Regions from separate parts of the Azospirillum sp. A23 genome, predicted to be linked through region 3. Evidence: riboswitches for the same ligand, from Rfam matches in the RefSeq annotation. Region 3 holds a riboswitch; each other region holds the start of a gene.
What was found. Region 3 has a riboswitch for thiamine pyrophosphate ahead of thiO (glycine oxidase ThiO). Riboswitches for the same ligand answer to the same signal wherever they lie in the genome.

Region 1: another riboswitch for thiamine pyrophosphate. It lies ahead of ABNQ40_RS23610 (ABC transporter ATP-binding protein); the one in region 3 lies ahead of thiO (glycine oxidase ThiO).
Region 2: another riboswitch for thiamine pyrophosphate. It lies ahead of ABNQ40_RS13220 (ABC transporter substrate-binding protein); the one in region 3 lies ahead of thiO (glycine oxidase ThiO).

The regions. Positions count from the first base shown of each region.
Region 1 is NZ_CP170667.1:1,329,554-1,336,456, forward strand. It holds gene ABNQ40_RS23600 (hypothetical protein) at 1-563, opposite strand, end outside; gene ABNQ40_RS23605 (acetoin utilization protein AcuC) at 759-1,886, opposite strand; TPP riboswitch at 2,007-2,113, shown strand; gene ABNQ40_RS23610 (ABC transporter ATP-binding protein) at 2,161-2,892, shown strand; gene ABNQ40_RS23615 (ABC transporter permease) at 2,889-3,656, shown strand; gene ABNQ40_RS23620 (ABC transporter substrate-binding protein) at 3,674-4,615, shown strand; gene ABNQ40_RS23625 (universal stress protein) at 4,738-5,565, shown strand; gene ABNQ40_RS23630 (inositol monophosphatase family protein) at 5,609-6,421, opposite strand; gene ABNQ40_RS23635 (hypothetical protein) at 6,460-6,903, opposite strand, start outside.
Region 2 is NZ_CP170666.1:957,114-964,016, forward strand. It holds gene ABNQ40_RS13210 (ATP-binding cassette domain-containing protein) at 1-79, opposite strand, end outside; gene ABNQ40_RS13215 (branched-chain amino acid ABC transporter permease) at 72-944, opposite strand; gene ABNQ40_RS13220 (ABC transporter substrate-binding protein) at 949-2,100, opposite strand; TPP riboswitch at 2,182-2,296, opposite strand; gene ABNQ40_RS13225 (DMT family transporter) at 2,330-3,244, opposite strand; gene ABNQ40_RS13230 (ferredoxin) at 3,376-3,708, opposite strand; gene ABNQ40_RS13235 (ABC transporter permease) at 3,895-5,046, shown strand; gene ABNQ40_RS13240 (ABC transporter permease) at 5,050-6,024, shown strand; gene cdd (cytidine deaminase) at 6,029-6,448, shown strand; gene ABNQ40_RS13250 (purine-nucleoside phosphorylase) at 6,464-6,903, shown strand, end outside.
Region 3 is NZ_CP170667.1:2,235,346-2,242,248, forward strand. It holds gene ABNQ40_RS27945 (thiazole synthase) at 1-568, opposite strand, end outside; gene thiS (sulfur carrier protein ThiS) at 692-913, opposite strand; gene thiO (glycine oxidase ThiO) at 910-2,106, opposite strand; TPP riboswitch at 2,098-2,197, opposite strand; gene ABNQ40_RS27960 (methyl-accepting chemotaxis protein) at 2,466-4,517, shown strand; gene ABNQ40_RS27965 (DNA polymerase Y family protein) at 4,538-6,055, opposite strand; gene ABNQ40_RS27970 (hypothetical protein) at 6,404-6,903, shown strand, end outside.

The sequences.
Region 1 (6,903 bases), 910 kb from region 3:
ACGCCCTTGCCGGCGGCCTTGCCCCCGGCCCGCGCATCGCCGCGCATGAACGTCTTCTGGAAACCCATTTTGAACGGGAAGGCCACATCGCACATCTGCTTGGCCTCATCGAAGCTGGACGCCCAGACCTCGGCCACGTTCGTGCACCGCCAGATGGGATTGACCTGCGCCCGCTCACCGGCGGCGCGGGCAGCGGCAGACGCCTTCTCCTGCGTCACCGTCGCGACGAATTTCATCAGTCCGGCCTGCGGGTCGCCGACCTCATGCACGAACATCGGCGGCTGGTCCGAGAGGTCCCGGACCTGCTTTTCCACCTTGCGGATATCGCTTTCCAGCCGGTTGCGGTCGGAAGACTGGCTGTTCCGGCGCTGGACCAGATGGTTCACCCGGTTTTGCAGCTCCTGCGCCTCGGCATGCAGGACATAGATGCGGTTCTCGACCTGATCCAGGCCGCTGCTCTTTTCCATGATGTTCGGCAGGAAATCCTTCAGCATCATGGCGACCGGGACGGCAGCCAGCATGATGATGACGATGGCGATCAGGAACAGCGTCGTGTTCGACATCCGCCCGCCCGTCCTCCTACCGCAAATCCTGCCCGCAAATCCCGCCGAAGCCCGCATCACCCGACGCGGAAGCTGCACCGGCACAGTGGAAGAGAGAATCAACGAACAATCCGACCCCGTCAACGAATCGTCACAGGTTGGTTCGGAATTCGTCGGAATGAGTCGGTCGGCTGCGGGTCAGGACAGCGCCATCCTTCAGGACATGGCAGTCTCCGCCACCCGCTTCACCGCGTCCCGCACCGGCCCGGGACGCCGCTCGTCGCCCAGCGTGGTGAACCAATGGTCCGGCGGATTGCGGCCGGCGGCGCGGTTCCAGGTCAGGGCACGCAGCACCGCCTCCGCCTCCGCCGTCGGCCGCACGGCGGGATCGATGCCGTTCATCACCGCCCAGATCCCGGCCCAGCAACGCCCAACCGACCAGGGGTTATAGCCGCCGCCTCCGACCACCAGCACCCGCGGCGCCAGCGGAAGCAGCGCCGCCACGGCATCCCACAGCGCGCGGTTGGACAGCTCCAGCCGGCTCAACGGATCCTCGGCCAAGGCATCGGCGCCGGTCTGGATCACCATCGCCTGCGGACGAAAGGCACGGGCCAGCGGCAGGACCGCCGCCTCCATCACATGCTCCATCTCGCTGTCGTTGAAGCCCGGCGGGACCGGCAGGTTGCGGGCCATGCCGCCGGCGCGGTCCTCCGCCTTGCCGGTGTAGGGCCAACGCCCATCCTCATGGATGGACAGGGTCAGTACCCGGTCGTCGTCGGCGAAGGCCTCCTCCACCCCATCGCCATGATGGGCGTCGAGATCGACATAGAGGACCCGCTCCAGCCCATGGTCGATCAGTTCCAGAATGCCGAGAACCGGCGCGTTGAAATAGCAGAAGCCGCTGGCCCGGTCGCGCCGCGCATGATGCGTCCCGGCCGCTGGCGCATAGACCAGACCGGCGGGCCGGTCGCCGAGAATCCTGGCCGCCTGCAACGCCGATCCGCTGCTGTGGGCCGGCCGCCGGTACATTTCGGCGAAGACGGGATTTTCCAGCTTGCCCAAATTGTGGCGGGTGGCGGTCGCCTCGTCGACCCGTTGCTCGGCCTCCGCCCGCTTCAGCGCGGCGATGTAGTCGGATGTGTGGAAGCGCGCCAGTTCGCGTTCGCTCGCGACATGGGTGTCGAGATAGACCTCGTCCGGCAGCCAGCCCATGGCGCGGCTGAGGTCGATGGCGGTCGACACGCGTGGAATCGCCAGCGGATGCTTCGGTCCATAGGTGGAGCCGCGGTAGATTTCCCCGCCGATGAACAGCGGTGTGCGGAAGGGCGTGGTCAGGACGGGCACTCCTCGATGCCCGTCAGAAACTAGGCGCCGCGGCGGTGCGGTCAAGCCGCCCGCTTCCGCATGCCGGAAGCGGCATCCGGCAATGCTTGCGGTCACGGATCGTCCGCGCCTATAGTCGCCGCCTTCACTGGGGGGAGCCGATGGGCGGCTGAGAGGTCCTGTTGCGGGACGACCCCTGGAACCTGATCCGGTTCATGCCGGCGTAGGGATCAGTGATGCGGGACCGCACCCTCTCCATCTCCGCCACTCCACGATGCATGCCCGCGTGCCTGCGATGACGCCGCTTTCGGTGACCATCTCGCGTGCGCGGCTGACCTATGGCGGCACGCTGCTGTTCTCCGACCTGACGCTGGAACTGCCGGCCGGGCGGACCACCTGCCTGCTGGGGCCGAGCGGCGTCGGCAAGACCACGCTCCTGCGCATCCTCGCCGGTTTGGCCGAGCCGGAGCCGCCGACCGAGGTGGTCACCGGCGACCGGCAGCCGCTGGCCGGCCGGATCGCCTACATGGCGCAGCAGGACCTGCTGCTGCCCTGGCTGACCGTCCTCGACAATGTCCTGCTCGGCGACCGGCTGCGCCACCGCCGTCCCGATCCGGCGCGGGTGGAGCAGGCCCGCGCGCTGCTGGACCGCGTCGGCTTGGCGGGGCGCGAGCGCGACCGTCCCGCCGCTCTGTCCGGCGGACAGAAGCAGCGCGTGGCGCTGGCCCGCACCCTGATGGAGGACAAGCCGCTGGTCCTGATGGACGAGCCCTTCTCCGCGCTCGACGCCATCACCCGGCTGCGCTTGCAGAAGACGGCGGCGGAGACGCTGGCCGGCCGCACCGTCCTGATGGTCACCCACGACCCGCTGGAGGCGCTGCGCATCGGCGACCGACTGCATGTGATGACCGGCCGGCCGGCCGTCATGGGACCGGCGCTGGAGCCCTCCGGCCCGGTGCCGCGCCGGGTCGACGATCCGGACCTGCTGGCGCATCAGGCCGAACTGTTGCGGAGGCTGGCGGAATGAAGGCGCTGCTGCGCGGCGCGATCACCCTGCTGGTGCTGGTCGCCGGCTGGCAGGCGCTGGTATGGGCCACCGGGCTGCCGCGCTACCTGCTGCCCGGTCCGCTGGCGGTGGCGGACGCCATGCAGCGGCAGGCCCCACTGCTGTTGGCCCATGGCCTGACCACGCTGGCCGAAATCCTGATCGGGCTGGTGGCCGGCGTGGCGCTGGGCGGGGTCAGCGCTTTGCTGCTCGCGCGGTTCCGCACGGCGCGGCGCTGGCTGATGCCGCTGCTTCTGGTCAGTCAGGCCATCCCCGTCTTCGCACTGGCGCCGCTGCTGGTGCTGTGGCTCGGCTATGGCATGGCGTCCAAGATCGCCATGGCGGTGCTGGTCATCTATTTCCCGGTGACGACCGCGCTGTTCGACGGGCTGCGGCGCACCGATCCCGGCTGGCTCGACCTTGCCCGCACCATGGGCGCCTCGCCCGCCGCGATCCTGTGGAGCATCCGCCTGCCGGCCGCCCTGCCCGCCTTCTGGTCCGGCGTGCGCGTGGCCGCCGCGGTGGCGCCCATCGGGGCGGTGATCGGCGAATGGGTGGGGTCGTCTTCCGGCCTTGGCTACCTGATGCTGCACGCCAATGCCCGCATGCAGATCGACCTTCTGTTCGCCGCCGTGCTTGTGCTGGGGCTGTTCGCGGTGACGCTGTACGCCGCCGTCGATGCGCTGGCCCGCCGCGCCCTGCCCTGGCAACCCGATACCCAACCTGCCGAAGACGCCAACCCTTGAAGGGGGAGAGACACCCGATGAAGCATCTTTTCACCGCCGGCCTGATCGCCGCCGGCCTGATGACCTCGCTTCCCGCGCTGGCCCAGGACAAGCTGTCCGTGATGCTGGACTGGTTCATCAACCCCGACCACGCCCCGCTGGTGGTGGCGCAGGAGAAGGGCTTCTTCAAGGATGCCGGGCTTGAGGTCACCCTGACCGCCCCGGCCGACCCCAACGATCCGCCGAAGCTGGTGGCGGCCGGCGGCGCCGACATCGCCGTCTCCTACCAGCCGCAGCTGATCCTGCAGGTGGCGGAGGAACTGCCGCTGGTCCGCATCGGCACGCTGGTGTCCACGCCGCTGAACTCCGTCGTCGTGCTGCGCGACGGGCCGGTGAAGACGCTGAAGGATCTGAAGGGCCGCAAGGTCGGCTATTCCATCGCCGGCTTCGAGGACGCGCTGCTGGGCGCCATGCTGGAGAAGCAGGGGCTGAGCCTGAAGGACGTCGAGCTGGTGAACGTCAACTTCTCCCTCTCGCCATCGCTGCTGTCGGGCCAGGTCGATGCGGTGGTCGGCGCCTTCCGCAACTTCGAACTGAACCAGATGGAGATCGAGAAGCACCCCGGCCGCGCCTTCTATCCCGAGGAAGAGGGCGTTCCGCCCTATGACGAACTGATTCTGGTCGCCCGCAAGGACAAGGCGAACGATCCGCGCTTCAAGCGCTTCCTGGCGGCGGTGGAACGGGCGACGCTCTATATCCTGAACCATCCGGAAGAATCGCAGGCTGCCTTCGTCAAGGGCCGGCCCGAACTGAACGACGAGCTGAACCGCCGCGCCTGGGCCGACACGCTGCCGCGCTTCTCCCACAGCCCAGCCGCGCTGGATGCCGAGCGCTACACCCGCTTCGCCGAGTTCCTGAAGGCCCGCGGTCTGATCAAGGCGGTGGCGCCGGTCGACCAGTATGCGGTGGTGGTGAAGTAACGGTCTCCCACGGTCCCTGCCATCCACCGACATTGCCATCGACCCCGGCGGAGCGTTACCTAGAGGGAAACCGCTCCGCCGGCTGATGGTGGACCGATCATAATGTTGGGAGACGCGAGGGCATGCCGATCAAGACCATCCTGCTGCACATGGCCAACGACGACGCCCACGCCAGCCGTCTGGCGGTGGCCGCGGCCTTGGCCAAGCGTTTCTCCGCCCATATCCAGGCGCTCTACATCGCCACCCCGGTGTCGATGCCGGCGGGCGCCACCGGCCGCGCCGCCTCCTATGGCTTCATGGCGGAGGCGACTGCAATCGCCCACGAGAATGCCGAGCGGATCGAGCAGGAGGTCCGCAAGTCGCTCGACGGGTTGCCCTACGACTGGACCATCGAAGAGGGCGACCATGTCGATCTGCTGGCCGAGCGCGCCGCTTATGCCGACCTGATCGTCGTCGCGCAATCCGCGGCAGTGCGGGCTGGTGAACGGGTGTCGCTGCACCACATCCCCGACCGTTTGCCGCTGGAGACCGCCACACCGGTCCTGGTCCTGCCGCCGAAACAACCGGCTGCGGCGCCCATCGGCCGCCATGTGCTGATCGCCTGGAAGAACACACGCGAATCCACGCGCGCGGTCCGTGCCGCCATGCCCTTCCTGGAGGCGGCGGAGTCCGTCACCGTGCTGACCGTGGAACCGCTCGGGCAACAGAGCAGAGAAGCCGCCACCCTGGTCGATTGGCTGCACCGCCACGGCATCGCCGCCCGTCCGCAGTCGGTCATCGCATCCGGCGGCGAGGTCGGCGACATGATCCTGTCCTGCTGCACCGACCAGGGCGCCGACCTGCTGGTGATGGGCGCCTACGGCCACTCCCGCCTGCGTGAACTGGTGCTGGGCGGGGCGACCCGCACGGTGCTGGACGGGCTGGCCCTGCCGGCGCTGCTGGCGCATTGAAGGGGCGCGGGAGGGCTGTCGCCCTCCTGCACCCAACACGCCCTCAGCCGAACAGCTGTCCGTGCAGCGCCTGCCAGCTTTCGCGGTCGGGCGCCAGCAGAAGGCTGCCGTTCAGCAGCCCCGGCCGGTAGGGTGTCCCGTCGATCAGCGCCGAATAGCCGCCGGCCTCGGCATGCAGCAGGACGCCGGCCGCATGGTCCCACGGCATCAGCCGGTGATAGAGCGAGTAATGCGCCCGCCCCTCCAGCAGGCGCAGATACTCCTGGGCGGCGCTCGACAGACACACGCGGTCCGCCAGCCCGACGCTGCGCTCTTCCAGTTGGCGCCCCATCTCTGCGCTGCAAAAGCGCGTGGACAGCGCTCCGACCATCTGCGGCAACGGCACGGCCGGTGCGACATGGACGAGGCGACCGTCGAGCCAGGCCCCCTGCCCCTTCACCGCCGTCGCCATCCGACCGTCGACCGGATCGTGGATCCAGCCGGCGACCGTCTCCCCCTTGCAGGCAAGCGCGACGATCACCGCGAACATCGGCCGTCCCTGGGCGAAGTTGATCGTGCCGTCCACCGGGTCGATGATCCAGACCGGATCGTCGCCATGGATGCGGTCGAGCACGCGCTCGTCCTCCGATGCGGCCTCCTCCCCGACGACGCGGCTGCCCGGCAGCAGCGTCGACAGCGCCGGGGTCAAGGCCCGCTCCGCCGCCTCGTCGGCAAGCGTGACGAGATCGGTCGGGCCGGTCTTCTGCCGGATACCGGCGGCGTCGAGCTTCTGGAAATAGGGCATGATCTCCGTCCGGGCGACGGAGCGGATCAGATCCGCGACGCGGTCGATGTCGGGAAGCGGGAAACCCGTCATGGTCGGTTGGCCCTTTTGCGGCTTGAGTTCAGAGAGGGTCAGCGCTTCGCCGCCGGCTTGCTGCCAGGCACGCTGTCCAGCTTCAACAGGGGATCGCCGCCCTTCGGGTCGGTCAGCAGAACCTTGCCGTCCAGCCCACTGTCCTTCAGCGCTTTCGACAGCGCATCGAAGGTGGCGCGGTCGGCTGCTGCCGCGGCGGCTTCCTTGGCCGCATCGGGTGGCGGCGGCGGCACAGGACCGCCCTGCGCCGGTTGGCGTGGCGCCTTGGGATCGGGTGGTGGTGGAGGCGGAGGCGCTGCAGCGGTGTCCTTTTCAGGCTCCGGCGGCGGCGGTGGAGGCGGCGGGGGTTGCCACAGGCGGAAGCAGTCAGTGAAGGTCTGCTGCTTGCATTCCTTCAGCAGACCCGCAGCATCGGGGGCGACGACCTGCGGTTCGTCGGGCGCCACCGACAGCGGCTTCGGCGGCGGAGGAAGCGGGTCTTC
Region 2 (6,903 bases), on a different replicon from region 3:
GGGACGCGAAGGCCAGCGCATAGACCAGCAGGGCAAGCGCGCCGGCAATGAGAATGACGGCCGGCCGACGTTCACCCACGGCGCCGCACCGCTTCGCCGAACAGCCCTTGCGGGCGCAGCACCAGAATCGCCAGCAGCGTCAGGTACAAGGCCCCCAGCGCCGCCGGATATGAGAGCACCGACGATACGCCCACCTCGAACAGCGCGATCAGCAGAGCGCCCACCACCGCACCGGGCACGGAGCCCCAGCCGCCCACCGTCACCGCGATGTAGGCCTTCAGGATCAGGTCGCCGCCCGAGGTCGGCGTGACGAAATAGCGGTTGGCCAGCAGCAGCCCGGCCGCCCCGGCGCAGGCGGCCCCGATGGCGAAGGTCACCAGGATCATCGCGGTGACCGGCACGCCGCAGGCCCGCGCCATCTCCGGGTCCTGCGCGGTGGCGCGCAGCCGGCGGCCGAGCTGCGTGCGGGCGAACACCCATTGCTGCGCGCCGATCAGCAGACCCGCCACCGCGACGATGGCGAGCGACTGCTCGGGCACCGCCAGCCCGGCGATGTGCAGCGTGTCGTCGCCGAACAGCGGCGGTGCGGCGCGCGGCTCCGGCCCGAACAGGATGGCGGCCCCATTCTGCAGGATGATGCCGACCGCGATGGTGCTGATGAAGACCGAGACCGGCGGCCGGCGGCGCAGCGGCAGATAGGCCGCCAGCGCCAGCAGCAGCCCCAGCGACGCCATCAGCAACAGAACCACCGGCAGCAGGACGATGCCCGGCAGCGGGATCAGCGGCGCCGCCGCCACAGCCAGGAGCCCGCCGGCCATGACGAGATCGCCCTGGGCGAAATTCACCGCCGAGGTGGCGTTCAGCACCAGCACGAAGCCCAGCGCCACCAGGGCATAGGCTGCCCCCAACGCCACCCCGTTGAGCAGCAGTTGAAGCGCCGCCATCCGCTCACTTCGCCGCAAGCGTCGGGTCGTCGTACCGCTTCACCAGCGCCGGCACCCGGCTGGTTCCGTCATAGCAGACGATGACGGCGGAATGGGCCATGTTGCCCTTGCCGTCGGACTTGTAGGTCATGGCGAGGCCCTGGAACGTCCCGGCGGACAGCGCCTTGCGAATGGCGTCCGGCGACCGGGCGCCGGCCTTCACCGCCTCCAGCACCATGGTCATGCCGTCATACTGGCCGAGCGCGAAGGCATCCGGCTCCTTGCCGAAGGCGGCGCGGTAGGCGTCGGTGAAGGCCTTGACCTCCGGCGTGCCGCCCGAAATCGGCGAGGCCGCGGTCTCGGCACAGACGCCCTTCAGTTCCGCCGGTTCCAGCAGGGCGGCGGTGCTCGGCTGATGCATGGCGGAGCCGGCGACGATGGGCAGGGTCACGCCGCTGGACGCCGCCTGCCGCAGCAGCAGCGCGGTCGGGCCGGAATGCAGGTGCAGGACCAGCACGTCCGGCTTGGCGGCGAGCGCCTTGGTCAGCACCGGCAGCAGATCCTTGGCCGCCGGGTCCACCCCCTCCTCGAAGACGGGCGTGACGCCCAGCGCCTTGAAGGCGGCGTCGAGATGGGCCTTGCCGCTCTGGCCGTAGGCGGTGGTCTGGTAGATGACGGCCGGCTGCCGCTTGCCCAGCTCCTCCACCACATAACGGGCATGGGCGGCCTTGGTGACCGCGTCGCCGGGGAAGAAGCGGAAGACCCAGGGATTGCCCTGCTCGGTGATCGAGGCGGTGCCCGACACGGTGACCAGCGGCAGCTTCAGCTCGCCCGCCAGCGGCAGCATCGCTAGCATCTGGGTGCCGAGCATGCTGGCGGCGACCGCCCCGACCGTGCCGCGGCCGGCCGCGCGCTCCAGCGCCGTCACCGCCGCCTCGGGCGAGGTGCCGGTGTCGACGACCTCCGAGGCGATGGCGACGCCGGCCGGCGTCTGCTTCAGCGCCAGGACGGCACCGTTGCGCTGGCTGGTGCCCTCCAGCGACAGGAAGCCGGTCAGCGGCACCAGCACCGGGAAGGACAGCGTGTCGTCGGCACGGGCGGCGGACGATAGACAGACGGAGGACAGGCAGGAGGATACGGCCAGCAGGCCGATCAGGAGGGGAAGCGCGCGCCGCATGACCGATACTCCTCAACACGCGCCGGCGGTTGGGGCGACGCGGAGGAGACGGGGCGCTTCGCAGCAGCTTTCAGCGGGTCCGTCGGGTTCCGGTCGGCTCCCTTCGCCGGCATGACCCGGATCAGGTTCGATGGGTGTTGTCTCAGCCCATGCGGTTGCCGAACCGGCATCCGCACAGGCACCCCAGCCGTGAACAGGCGGCGAGAGTGTCGCCGCCGGCCCCGTCCTGTCAAGAACCCAACCGGCGGCGCGCCACCATGGTTTCACGATGCAGGATGTAGAGCCCGCTGCCGATGATGACCATGGCGCCGGCCAGGACCGGCACCGTCGGCAGATCGCCGAACACCAGCCAGCCGAACAGGCTGGCCCAGACCATGCCGGTATATTCGAAGGGCGCCACCACCGCCGGCGGCGCGCGGCGGAAGGCCTGGGTCAGCAGGACCTGCGCCCCGGCGCCGATGGCGCCGACCAGCGCCATCAGCCCCAGCGCGAAGGCGGTGGGCGCCGTCCAAACCGGCACCGCCAGCGCCCCGCTGACCACCGTCGTCGTCAGCAGCAGGTAGAGCACGATGGACGCGCTGGTTTCGGTCCGCGACAGGCCGCGCACGGCGAGCGCGGCCAGCGCATAGAACAGGGCGGCGCACAGTCCGACCAGCACCGGCACCAGCGGCGCCCCGGCCGACGGCTGCGCCATCACCACCACGCCGCCGAACCCGACCACCACGGCGGCCCAGCGGCGCCAGCCCACCGGCTCGCCCAGCAGCGGCGCCGACAGCGCGGTGATGAACAGCGGACCGGCGAAGCTCAGCACATAGACGTCGGCCAGCGGCAGCTCGCGGAACGCATAGAAGAAGCATCCCATGGAGATCAGCCCGGCGAAGGCGCGCCAGACATGCCCCAGAGGCCGCCGCGTCCGCATAGCCGCGATCCCGCCGCCGCACGTCAGGGTGTAGCCGCCCACCAGCAGGAAGGCGACCAGCGAGCGCACGAACATCAGCTGCGGCACCGGGTAATCGGCGGTCAGGAATTTGATGAGCGTGTCCATCGCCGCGAACAGCAGGATCGCGCCCAGGAAGCAGCCGACGGCATAGGGAACCGAATCGGCCTCGGCAGGCAGCAGGTCGGCGGTTTCGGCGTCGGTCATGGACTCGGTTCGGAACGGCAATGGCTGGGGCTGCCCACATTATGGGCAAATGCGCCCGCGTCCCAATGCCGCAACCGCAGGTCTGCTAGGCGCAGCCAAGGTCAAGGGTCGGCTCATGCGCCGACCTCGCCTCACCGCGTCAATACCATCACCAGCCGCTCGACCGGCGCATCGTTCACCAGATGCGAGTCGACGATCTCGTCGATGTCCTCCGGGGTTTCCGGCCGGTACCAGATGCCTTCCGGATACACCACCATCAGCGGCCCGGCGGAGCAGAAGCCGAGGCAGCCGGTCATCGCCATGCCGACATCGGTCAGGCCCTTGCCCTGGATTTTCTGATCGAGCCGCTGCCACAGCGGATGCGCACCCTTGGCGGCGCAACTGCCGCGCGGATGGCCGGGCGGGCGCTGTTGGGCGCAGCAGAAGACGTGGTGGCGGAAGGTCTGCGGGATGTCGAGCGGCATCGGTCATGCTCCATAGCCATAAAATTTCTATGGGTAAGAAGCATGCCAGAATGCTGCGTTGCGGCAAGACTTTTTGTAATCCTTCCAACTCCCGGCGGCGGTTGGATTCCCCGCACCATGAAATGCTTGGTCGCCAGAGCATTGACGGTTAAGAATCCCCGGCAAGGGGCAATCCAGGAGACGCCGGTGCTGCTGAGCGGATCGGGGAAGGGCCAGCCGGGCGCCGTGCCGGGCTGGGTCGGGTATGCGCTGCTGCCGGTTCTCAACCTCGTCGCGGCCTTCGTGCTGTCGGGGCTGGTGATCCTGGTGATCGGCGAGAACCCGGTGGACGTGCTGTCGCTGCTGCTGTCGGAGGCCCTGGGATATCCCGAGGCCATCGGCTACACCCTCTATTACACCACCGACTATATCTTCACCGGGCTGGCGGTCGCCATCGCCTTCCATTGCGGGCTGTTCAACATCGGCGGCGAGGGGCAGGCCTATCTGGGCGGGCTCGGCGCCGGGCTGGTGGCGCTGGCGCTGACCGGCTGGCCCTGGCCGGTGGTGGCTGTGCTGGCGGTGCTGGCATCGGCCCTTTTCGGCGCCGCCTGGGCCTTCATCCCGGCCTGGCTCCAGGCCAAGCGCGGCAGCCACATCGTCATCACGACGATCATGTTCAACTTCATCGCCGCGTCGATCATGACCTGGCTGCTGGTGGACGTGCTGATCCGCCCCGGCAGCCAGTCCCCGGAAACCCGCGAGTTCGATCCCGGCGTCTGGCTGCCGTCGATGGACCGGGCGCTGGGCTGGTTCGGCATCGCGATTCCTGCCTCGCCGCTGAACCTGTCCTTCCTGTGGGCGCTGGCCTGCTGCCTGCTGTTCCACATCTTCCTGCGCCGCACCCGCTGGGGTTACGAGCTGCGCACCGTCGGCCGGAACGAGCGGGCGGCGGTCTATGCCGGCATCTCGCCGGCACGGAATATCATCATCGCCATGCTGATCTCCGGTGCGCTGGCCGGCTTCGTGGGCGTGAACGAGATCCTGGGCGTGCAGCACCGGGTGATCCTGAACTTCACCGGCGGCGTCGGCTTCGTCGGCATCGCCGTGGCGCTGATGGGGCGCAACCATCCGGTCGGGATCATTCTGGCGGCACTGCTGTTCGGTGTTCTGGCGCAGGGCGGCGGCCAGCTGTCCTTCGAATACCCCACGATCAACCGCGAACTGGTGATGGTCATCCAGGGTCTGGTCATCCTGTTCGCCGGTGCGATGGAAAACCTGTTCAAGCCGCAGGTGGAGGCCCTGTTCCGCCGCCGCGGCGGTGCTGCCGCCGCGGATGCCGCAACCGGGGGGAGGGGCTGAGCGATGGAAGACGCGCTGCTTCTGGCCTTGCAGCTGCTGGGCGCCACCATCCGCGTGGCGACCCCGCTGGTGCTGGCCGCCTTCGCCGGCATGTATTGCGAGCGGGCCGGCGTGGTCGACATCGGGCTGGAAGGCAAGATGCTGGCCGGCGCCTTCTTCTCCGCCGCCGTCGCTTCGGCAACGCTGAACCCGTGGCTGGGGCTGCTGGCCGGCATCGCCGCCGGGGTGGCGCTGGCGCTGGTCCACGGCTTCGCCTGCATCACCCACAACGGCAATCAGGTGGTGTCGGGCATGGCGATCAACATCCTGGTCGCCGGGCTGGCGCCGACGCTGGCCTATGCCTGGTTCCAGCAGGGCGGCCAGACCCCGCTTCTGCCTAACCAAGCGCGCATCCCCGCGGTGGAGTTGCCGGGGGCCGACGCCCTGTCCGGCGTTCCGGTCCTTGGGCCGGTCTACCGCGAGCTGCTCAACGGCAACAATGTGCTGATCTGGGTGACGCTGGTCCTGGTGATCGCCACCCATTGGGTACTCTACCGCTCCCGCTTCGGATTGCGGCTGCGGGCGGTGGGCGAGAATCCGGCGGCGGTCGACACCGCCGGCCTGTCGGTGGCGAAGCTGCGCTATCAGGCGCTGCTGGTCACCGGCGTGCTGACCGGCATGGCCGGCTCGTATCTCTCCACCGGCCATGGCGCCGGCTTCGTCCGCGACATGACCGCCGGCAAGGGCTATCTGGCGCTGGCGGCGCTGATCTTCGGCAAATGGCGGCCGGGGCCGACCCTGTTCGCCTGCCTGCTGTTCGCCTTCACCGACGCGGTGCAGGTCCGCCTCCAGGGTGTTGTCCTGCCGGGCATCGGCGTCATCCCGGTGCAGTTCATCCAGATGCTGCCCTATGTGCTGACCGTCCTGCTGCTGGCCGGCTTCGTCGGCAAGGCCATCGCTCCCAAGGCGAGCGGCATCCCCTATGTGAAGGAACGCTGAGCCGATGGCCGACACCGCAGAGCTGCCGCAGCTGATCGAAGCGGCCCGCGCCGCGCGCGAGAATGCCCACGCCCCCTATTCCAAATTCAAGGTGGGTGCGGCGATCCTCGGCGACTCCGGCCGCATCTTCGCCGGCTGCAATGTGGAAAATGCGGCCTACCCGCAGGGGCAATGCGCGGAATCGAGCGCCATCGGAGCCATGGTCACCGCCGGCGACCGCCGCATCCGCGCCATCGTCGTGATGGGCGGCGAGGCGGGGGCCGAGGAGATCTGCACCCCCTGCGGCGGCTGCCGCCAGCGCATCCGCGAATTCGCGGCACCGGACACGCCGATCCACATCTGCGACCCTGCCGGCCTGCGGCGGAGCTTTCCGCTGGAAACCCTGTTGCCCGAATCGTTCGGCCCCACCAATTTAGCCTTCTGAGCGGAGTTTCCCGACATGACCGCAGCCCGCGCCGCCGCGGACATCCTTCACCGTGCCTCCGGCCATCGGCCGCGGGTCGGCATCGTGCTGGGCTCCGGCCTGGGCGGCATCGCCGACCGCATCGCCAACGCGGTCGTTATCCCCTACACCGACATCGCCGGTTTCCCGATCCCCAGCGTGTCCGGCCATGCCGGGCGGCTCGTCGTGGGGCAGCTCGGCGGCGTCGAGGTCGCCTGCATGCAGGGCCGCGTCCATGCCTATGAGGGCAACGGCTTCGATGCGTTGAAGACCGCGGTGCGGGCGCTGAAGCTGGCCGGCTGCGACACGCTGGTGCTGACCGCCGCCGTCGGCTCGCTGCGGCTGGAGGTCGGACCCGGCCGGCTGATGGCGATCAGCGACCATTTGAACCTGCTGGGCAGCAACCCGCTGACCGGTCCCAACGACGAGGCCTTCGG
Region 3 (6,903 bases):
CCGGCACCGGGCTGCGGGCGCAGATCGTCTCGATGGCGTGCGGGTTGCGGATGCCCATGCCCGACCCGATGAAGGCCCCCAGCGGCATCACTGCCGCGGCCCCCAGGTCGGCCAGCTTGCGGCAGGTCACCGGATCGTCGTTGCAATAGGGCAGCACGACGAAGCCGTCATTCACCAATTCCTCCGTCGCGCGCAGCAGTTCCTCCACATCGGGATAGAGCAGTTCGCGGTCGCCGATGACCTCCAGCTTGATCCAGGTGGTGTCCAGCGCCTCGCGCGACAGCTGGGCGGTCAGCACGGCCTCCTTGGCGGTCATGCAGCCGGCGGTGTTGGGCAGCAGCCCGACCGGCCCGGCCGCCCGCCCGGCGGTGGCGCGGGCCAGCACGTCGACGAGGCTTTCCGAATAGCCGTCCAGGCTGATGCGGCGGATCGCCAGCGTGACCAGCTCGCTGCCGCTGGCCGCCAGCGCGTCGAGCATCACCTGCTGGTTCGGATAGCCGGCGGTGCCGAGGAACAGCCGCGAGCCGAGGCTGCGCCCGGCGATGGTGAGGGTGTCGGTTTGGGACATGTCGGTTGGGGACATGGGGGAAGCCTTTTGCAAAGGCCCTCTCCCGCTTCGCACCACCGGAATTCCGCTTCCTATGTTGCGGGATGTGCGCATCCGGTGGCGATGGAGAGGGAAATGTGACGGTCAGCCGCCCTGGATGGGGCGGACGATTTCCAGGCTGTCGCCGGGCTGGAGCGGAGTCTCCGGCCAGCGGCGGCGGGGGACCACAGCGCCGTTCAAAGCGACCGCGACGCCGAGCGTTCCGGCGGCGATGCCGCGCCCGGCCAGGAACTCGGCGACGGAGGCGGCGGACAGCGGCTCTTCGCGGCCGTTGACGCGGATGGCTTCACGTGAAACGGCGCTCATGCGGCGGCTCCCGCAGCGACGAAGCGGTCGGCGGCGAAGGGGCGCAGCAGCGGGTCGGTCTCGCCGGTCAGCACCAGACGGGCGATGCCGTCGGCGGTCACCGGGGTCAGCAGGATGCCGTTGCGGTGGTGGCCGGTGGCGTGGATCAGGCCGGGAATGCCGCTCTCACCCAGGATCGGCGCATCGTCGCGGCTGCCGGGACGGAAACCCGCCCAGGCTTCCTCGATGGGCAGCTCGGCGATGCCCGGCAGCGCCCGCCACGCCCCGTCCAGCAGGGCGAACTGGCCGCCGGCGGTCAGGCGGTCGTCGAAGCCGCGCTCCTCCGTCGTGGCGCCGATCAGCAGCCGGCCGTCCAGCCGCGGGATCAGATAGGTGCCGGGCGTCCACACCACATGGCGCAGCAGCGGCAGACGGGGGTCCATGCGCAGGCAGACCATCTGGCCCTTCACCGGACGTACCGGCGGCCGGGCGGCGGGTGGCAGCCCAGGCACCCCGGCCGACCACGCCCCGGCGGCCAGCACCACCCGGTCGGCCCGGTGCAGCGTCTCGGCAACCCGCACCCCCACGGCGCGCCCGCCCTCCACCGCCAGCGCCACCTCGCCGCACCGCTCATGCAGATGGGCGCCGGCAGCCTCGGCGGCGCGGCGCAAGGCGGCTGCGACCTTGCGGTTGTCGACCTGATGGTCGCCGGCACAGAACAGGGCGCCGGCGACACCCGGTTGCAGGAAGGGTTCGCGTCGCCGCACCTCGGCCCCGCTCAGCCACTCCACCGGCAATCCCAGATCGCGCTGGAAACCGTGCAGGAAGCGGACCTTCGCGGCATCGTCGGCGGTCAGCGCGATGACCATCGTGCCTTCGCTGCGCAGATCGACGGCCATGCCGCCCGCCGCTTCGAGATCGCGGGCGAAGTCCGGCCACAGGGCCTGCGACGCGCGGGTCAGCGGCAGCAGCCCCTCCTCGCCCGGCTCGGTTTCGACACAGGCGGCCAGCATGCCTCCGGCGGCATGGGTGGCGCCGCGCCCGGCCTCCCCCCGCTCGAAGACATCGACGCGGCAGCCGGCCGACGCCAGCCTCCAGGCGATGGCGAGGCCGATGCAGCCGGCGCCGACGATGGCAACGGAAGGACGGGCGGCGGACGGGCGGAGTCCCGGCGCGGAAACGGAATATGGATGCGGTTCTGGCGCATGGATCATGCGGCGGCTCCCTTCGCTGGAATTACCCAGACAGGTTCGATGGGTGTGTTCTCAGCCGCGCGACCACCGCACGGCACCCCAGGCCTATGGATTGCCTTATGCCAATGTTCCGCTGGCCCCACAAGCGGAATCGACCGCCGCCCGGCCCGCCACTCCAGCCCGCCGCATCTGCCTACAGCCCAACCTGACGATGGATGCGGCGACAGGCCGCAGCCGGATACGGAGTCCCCCCGACAGGAAACGCTACCAATCGGCAGCTAAATTGTCGGCAAAATGAGCCATACCCGGGCATTCACAGCAGAAAACGGGCACCGCCGGTGCGCGGAATGAACAACAAAGACGACCGAGGATTCGCCAGCATGCTGTCTTTCTTCCGCTCGGACTCCCCGACCTCCCCCATCCCCGGCACCCCGGTCGGCAGGTCCGAACCGGCAGCGCACGCCGACGGACCGGCGGAACAGCCGATCCGCAGCCTGTGCCTGCCGGCGGGGCAGATCGGCGCCGCGGCGCTGGACGGGCTGAGTTTCGCCGACGGGGCACCGGCGCTGGTCGTCGGCTTCGTGTCGCCGCATGTCGATTTCGCCGCCACCGCGCGGGCGGTCCGCTCCGCCCTGCCGGCGGCGACCCAGCTGGTGCTGGTCTCCACCGCGGGCGAGCTGTGCGCGGCCGAGGGCCAGCCGCTCTACCGCAAGGCCGGCGACCGCTGGGACAGCGTGGTGCTGCAATCCTTCAGCCCGCGCCTGTTCGCCGGGGTCAGCGTCCAGACGGTCCCGCTGCATTGCGACGATCTGCGCGGCGGCCGCCCGACCCGCGACGTGGCGGCACGGGTGGAGGCGATCCGCGGCGAGCTCGACCGCATCCGCGTCCCCTTCCCGGTCGACAGCCACGACACGGTGGCGCTGACCTTCATCGACGGGCTATCGGCCAGCGAAAGCTGGTTCATGGAGGCGGTCTACCGTTCCGGCCATTTCCCCTGCCTGTTCATCGGCGGCTCGGCCGGCGGCAAGCTCGACTTCCGCAACACCCATCTGTTCGACGGCCAGCGCGTGCTGGAGAACGTGGCGGTGACGATCTTCCTGAAGATGGCGCCCGGCATCCGCTACGGCATCTTCAAGTCGCAGAATTTCCGGCCGACCCAGACCCGCTTCGCCGTGGTCGACGCCGACCCGATGCGCCGCATCGTGCGCAGCGTGATCGACTGCGACGGCTTCGAAGTCGTCGGCTTCATCGACGCGCTCGCCAAATCCCTGCGCTGCAAGCCGCAGGAACTGCCGGGCAAGCTGGCGAAGAACACCTTCGCCATCGAAATGGAGGGAGAGCTGTTCGTCCGCTCCATCTCCGGCTTCGATTTCGAGAAGGGGGAGGTCGCCTTCTACTGCGACGTCAATCCCGGCGACTCGCTGTGCCTGGTGGAGGCGACCGATTTCGTCCGCCAGACGGAGGACGACCTCTCGGCCTATCTGCGCAACAAGCCGCGGCCGGTCGGCGCCATCCTGAACGACTGCATCCTGCGCCGGCTGAACAACCCCGACCAGCTCTCGCGTGTTCATGCCTTCGACGGGCTGGCCGCCGCCGGCTTCTCCACCTTCGGCGAGCTGCTGGGCATCAACATCAACCAGACCCTGTCGGCGCTGATGTTCTTCGAGGTGCCGCCCGGCACCGCCTTCTCCGACGACATGGTCGACCGTTTCCCGGTGCATTACGCCCGGTTCCAGAGCTATTTCATCGCCACCCGCTACAACCGGCTTGAGCTGCTGAGCCGCATCCGCAACAGCGTGATCGAGCGGATGCACAGCTATCTCGACGCGCTGGTGACGCTGACCGGCGGCGTGCAGGAGACCGCCAGCTATGCCGCGCGCATCGGCGGCTCGATGTCGGCGATCGAGGCGACGCTGAACCGCCACGCCACCCTGTTCGACGGCCACGCCGACCGCAAGGAGGCTCTGGTCCGCGAGTTCAACCAGCTGTCCACCGTGGTCAAGAGCATCGAGAAGGTGCTGGCGGTGATCGACGGCATCGCCAGCCAGACCAACCTGCTGGCGCTGAACGCCACCATCGAGGCCGCCCGCGCCGGCGAGGCCGGAAAGGGCTTCGCCGTGGTGGCGGCGGAGGTGCGCAAGCTGGCCAACGACACCAAGCAGACTCTGGCCGACACCCGCCGCGCCATCGACCAGGTGGTGACCTCCGTCCGCTCCGTCGGCGGCCAGCTGGACGACACCAGCGCCCGCATGGACGAGGCCGCCACCGCCTCGCAGGAGTTGCAGACCGACATCCATGCGGTGATCGACGAGGTGGAGGGCGCCCAGAAGTCCATCGAAGGCCGCCTGTCCGACATGAACGACCACGCCCGCCGCATGGAGGACATCAACCGCTACATCGCCTTCCTGAAGCAGCTCGACCGGGCAGGGTAAGCGGGCGGCTGCCCGACACCTCACGCCAAAAACCCGTGCAGGAACCAGCGCGGGGTCTCGTCAGGGCGGTACAGGCCGGCGCGGAACAGCCAGAACCGCCGGCCGCCGTCATCCTCCACACGGTAGTAGTCGCGCACCGCCAGCCCCAGCGACCCCTGCCCACGCCACCATTCGCATTCGATCCGCTCCGGCCCTTCGGCCCGGCGCACACGGTGGGGCACGCCGCGCCAGACGAACAGCAGCGGCGGGTCGTCGGGCAGCGGGGCGGTGGCCTCCACCGGCTCGGGCGGGGTCAGCAGGCGCAGGGGGCGCGGCTGCCCGGCGGGCCAGGGCTTCGGCGCCGGCAGGCGCTCCATCGGCGGATGCGGCGCCACGCAGCGCTCCGGCAGCCAGCTTTCCCGCGGCACCAGCCGCAGCACCGCCCGCTCCCCCAGCCGCAACGTCAGCCGGTCGACCAGTTCGGCCAGTTGGTCGTCATTCCCCTGGTCCCCGGCCTCCCCTCCGTCGATTGCGGTCTGGACGGCGGACAGCGGTCCCGTCTCGGTCGCCGACAGCACCAGGGTTTCCAGCCCCGGCCCCGACCCAAGTTCGATCCGCTCCAGCAGCGGGGCGAACAGCCGGGCGAGCGCCGCCGGGTCGCGCGCCGGGCGGCTGGTGCCGAGCGTCAGGCTCTGCGGTTCGTCGTCCACCCGCTGGTCGGTGCGGTGGGCATCCAGCCGCAGCCGGCGCGCCCCCTGCCCTGCCGCCTCCAGCCCCTTGCACAGCCTCCCTAGCAGATGGCGCAGCGCCCTGGCGATCGATTCGGGCGTGGCGATCGGTTCGGCGAAGGTCAGGCGCTCGCGATGGTCCGGCACCGGCCAGCGCGGGGAGATCGGCTCGTCCAGCCGGCCGAAGGCCTGATCGTACCGTTGCATCAACCCGGCCCCGAACCGCGCCGCCAACCCCGCCCGCGGCATGGCATGCAAATCGCCGATCCGGCGCAGGCCCAGCGCATGCAGCCCCTCCACCGTCTCCGCCGGCAACCGCAGGGCAGCGAGCGGCAGGCCGTCCAACACCTCGTGACGACGCTGCTCCGGACTGCCGAACCGCACCAGCCCCCAGGCGGCGGCCGGGGTGTCGGCGATGGCGGCGCGGGCGGCGAAGCCGGCGGCGCGCAGCCGGCCGGTCAGGTCGGCGGCCAGCGCCGGCTCGCCCCCAAAGAGATGGGCGCAGCCGGTGAGGTCGATCACCACCCCGTCCGGTTCGTCCGCCGCGGTCCAGGGGCTGTAGCGCCGCGCCCAGTCGGCAATGCGGCCGAGCAGGACCGAATCGGCCTCCGGCGTCGCCTCCGCCGCCTCCAGCATCGGTTCCAGCGCACGGGCATCGCTGAGGGTGTGGCCGGGAGCGATCCCCAGCATTGCCGCCGCCCGGTTGACCGCGACCACCATCCGCCGCTGGCGCTCCGTCCGCAGCAGGACGAAGGGACGTGCGCGCAACTCCGGCGGCATGAGCCGCTCCCGCGCGTCGGTCGGCAGGCGCGGCAGCCACAGGGCGAGCATGCGGCGGCTCCCTTTTCTCCCGTTCCAAAATCCCCTCTCCCCCCCGCCGTAAGCTTGGCTTACGGCGCCGACAGGCGAAGCTGTGCTTCGCCGAAAGGCGGGGAGAGGGTTAGGGTGAGGGGGACGCGCTGCGGGACCTTCGGGGCAGGCACGCGGTGCATCCCCCTCACCCCGACCCTCTCCCCGGGGGGGAGAGGGGGACAAGGGCATGTGGTGAGGGGGATGCGTCATAGAAAACCCTACAGAAAAGAACAAACAAAGAACATTCTAGCGCTGGCTCGGCCGCAAGGGGAGTCCCTCCTTTGGGGTCATCTTGCCGAAACGTTCGGTAGTGCCGACATTCCGTACATGACCCCACATCCCCCGCCCTTCGCCCGCCATCCGGTCGTCAGCCGTCTGGCTCCGCTCCTTCTCCTGTTGGCGGCCGGCGCCTGCGCGCCGTCGGACCTGCGCGACGACACGCCCGGCCGCGCCCAGGCCTTTCCGCCCGTCTACAACCAGACGGTCGTTCCCGGCGGGGGCGAGCGACGAACCTGGAGCCAGATCCAGGCGGAGCAGTCACGGACCGACTCCAGACCCGCCGCCGCGGCCCAGTCCCGGCAGACCGAGTCACGGCAGACCGACGACCGGCAAATCCGCCGCGACCCGGACAGCACCGACCAGCCGCCGCCCAAACGCCGCCGCGGCAGTTCGTCGCCGCCGCCCGACCCGGCCGCCCTGCCCCAGCCGCCGCGCCCGATCCCGGTGCCGCCCCCGCCCTCGTCCCAGAGCGCCACAGACGCCTTCAAGCGCGACCTGATCCGGCCGGAGGTCGACCGCATGCGCACCGACGACGCCATGGGCCGGCT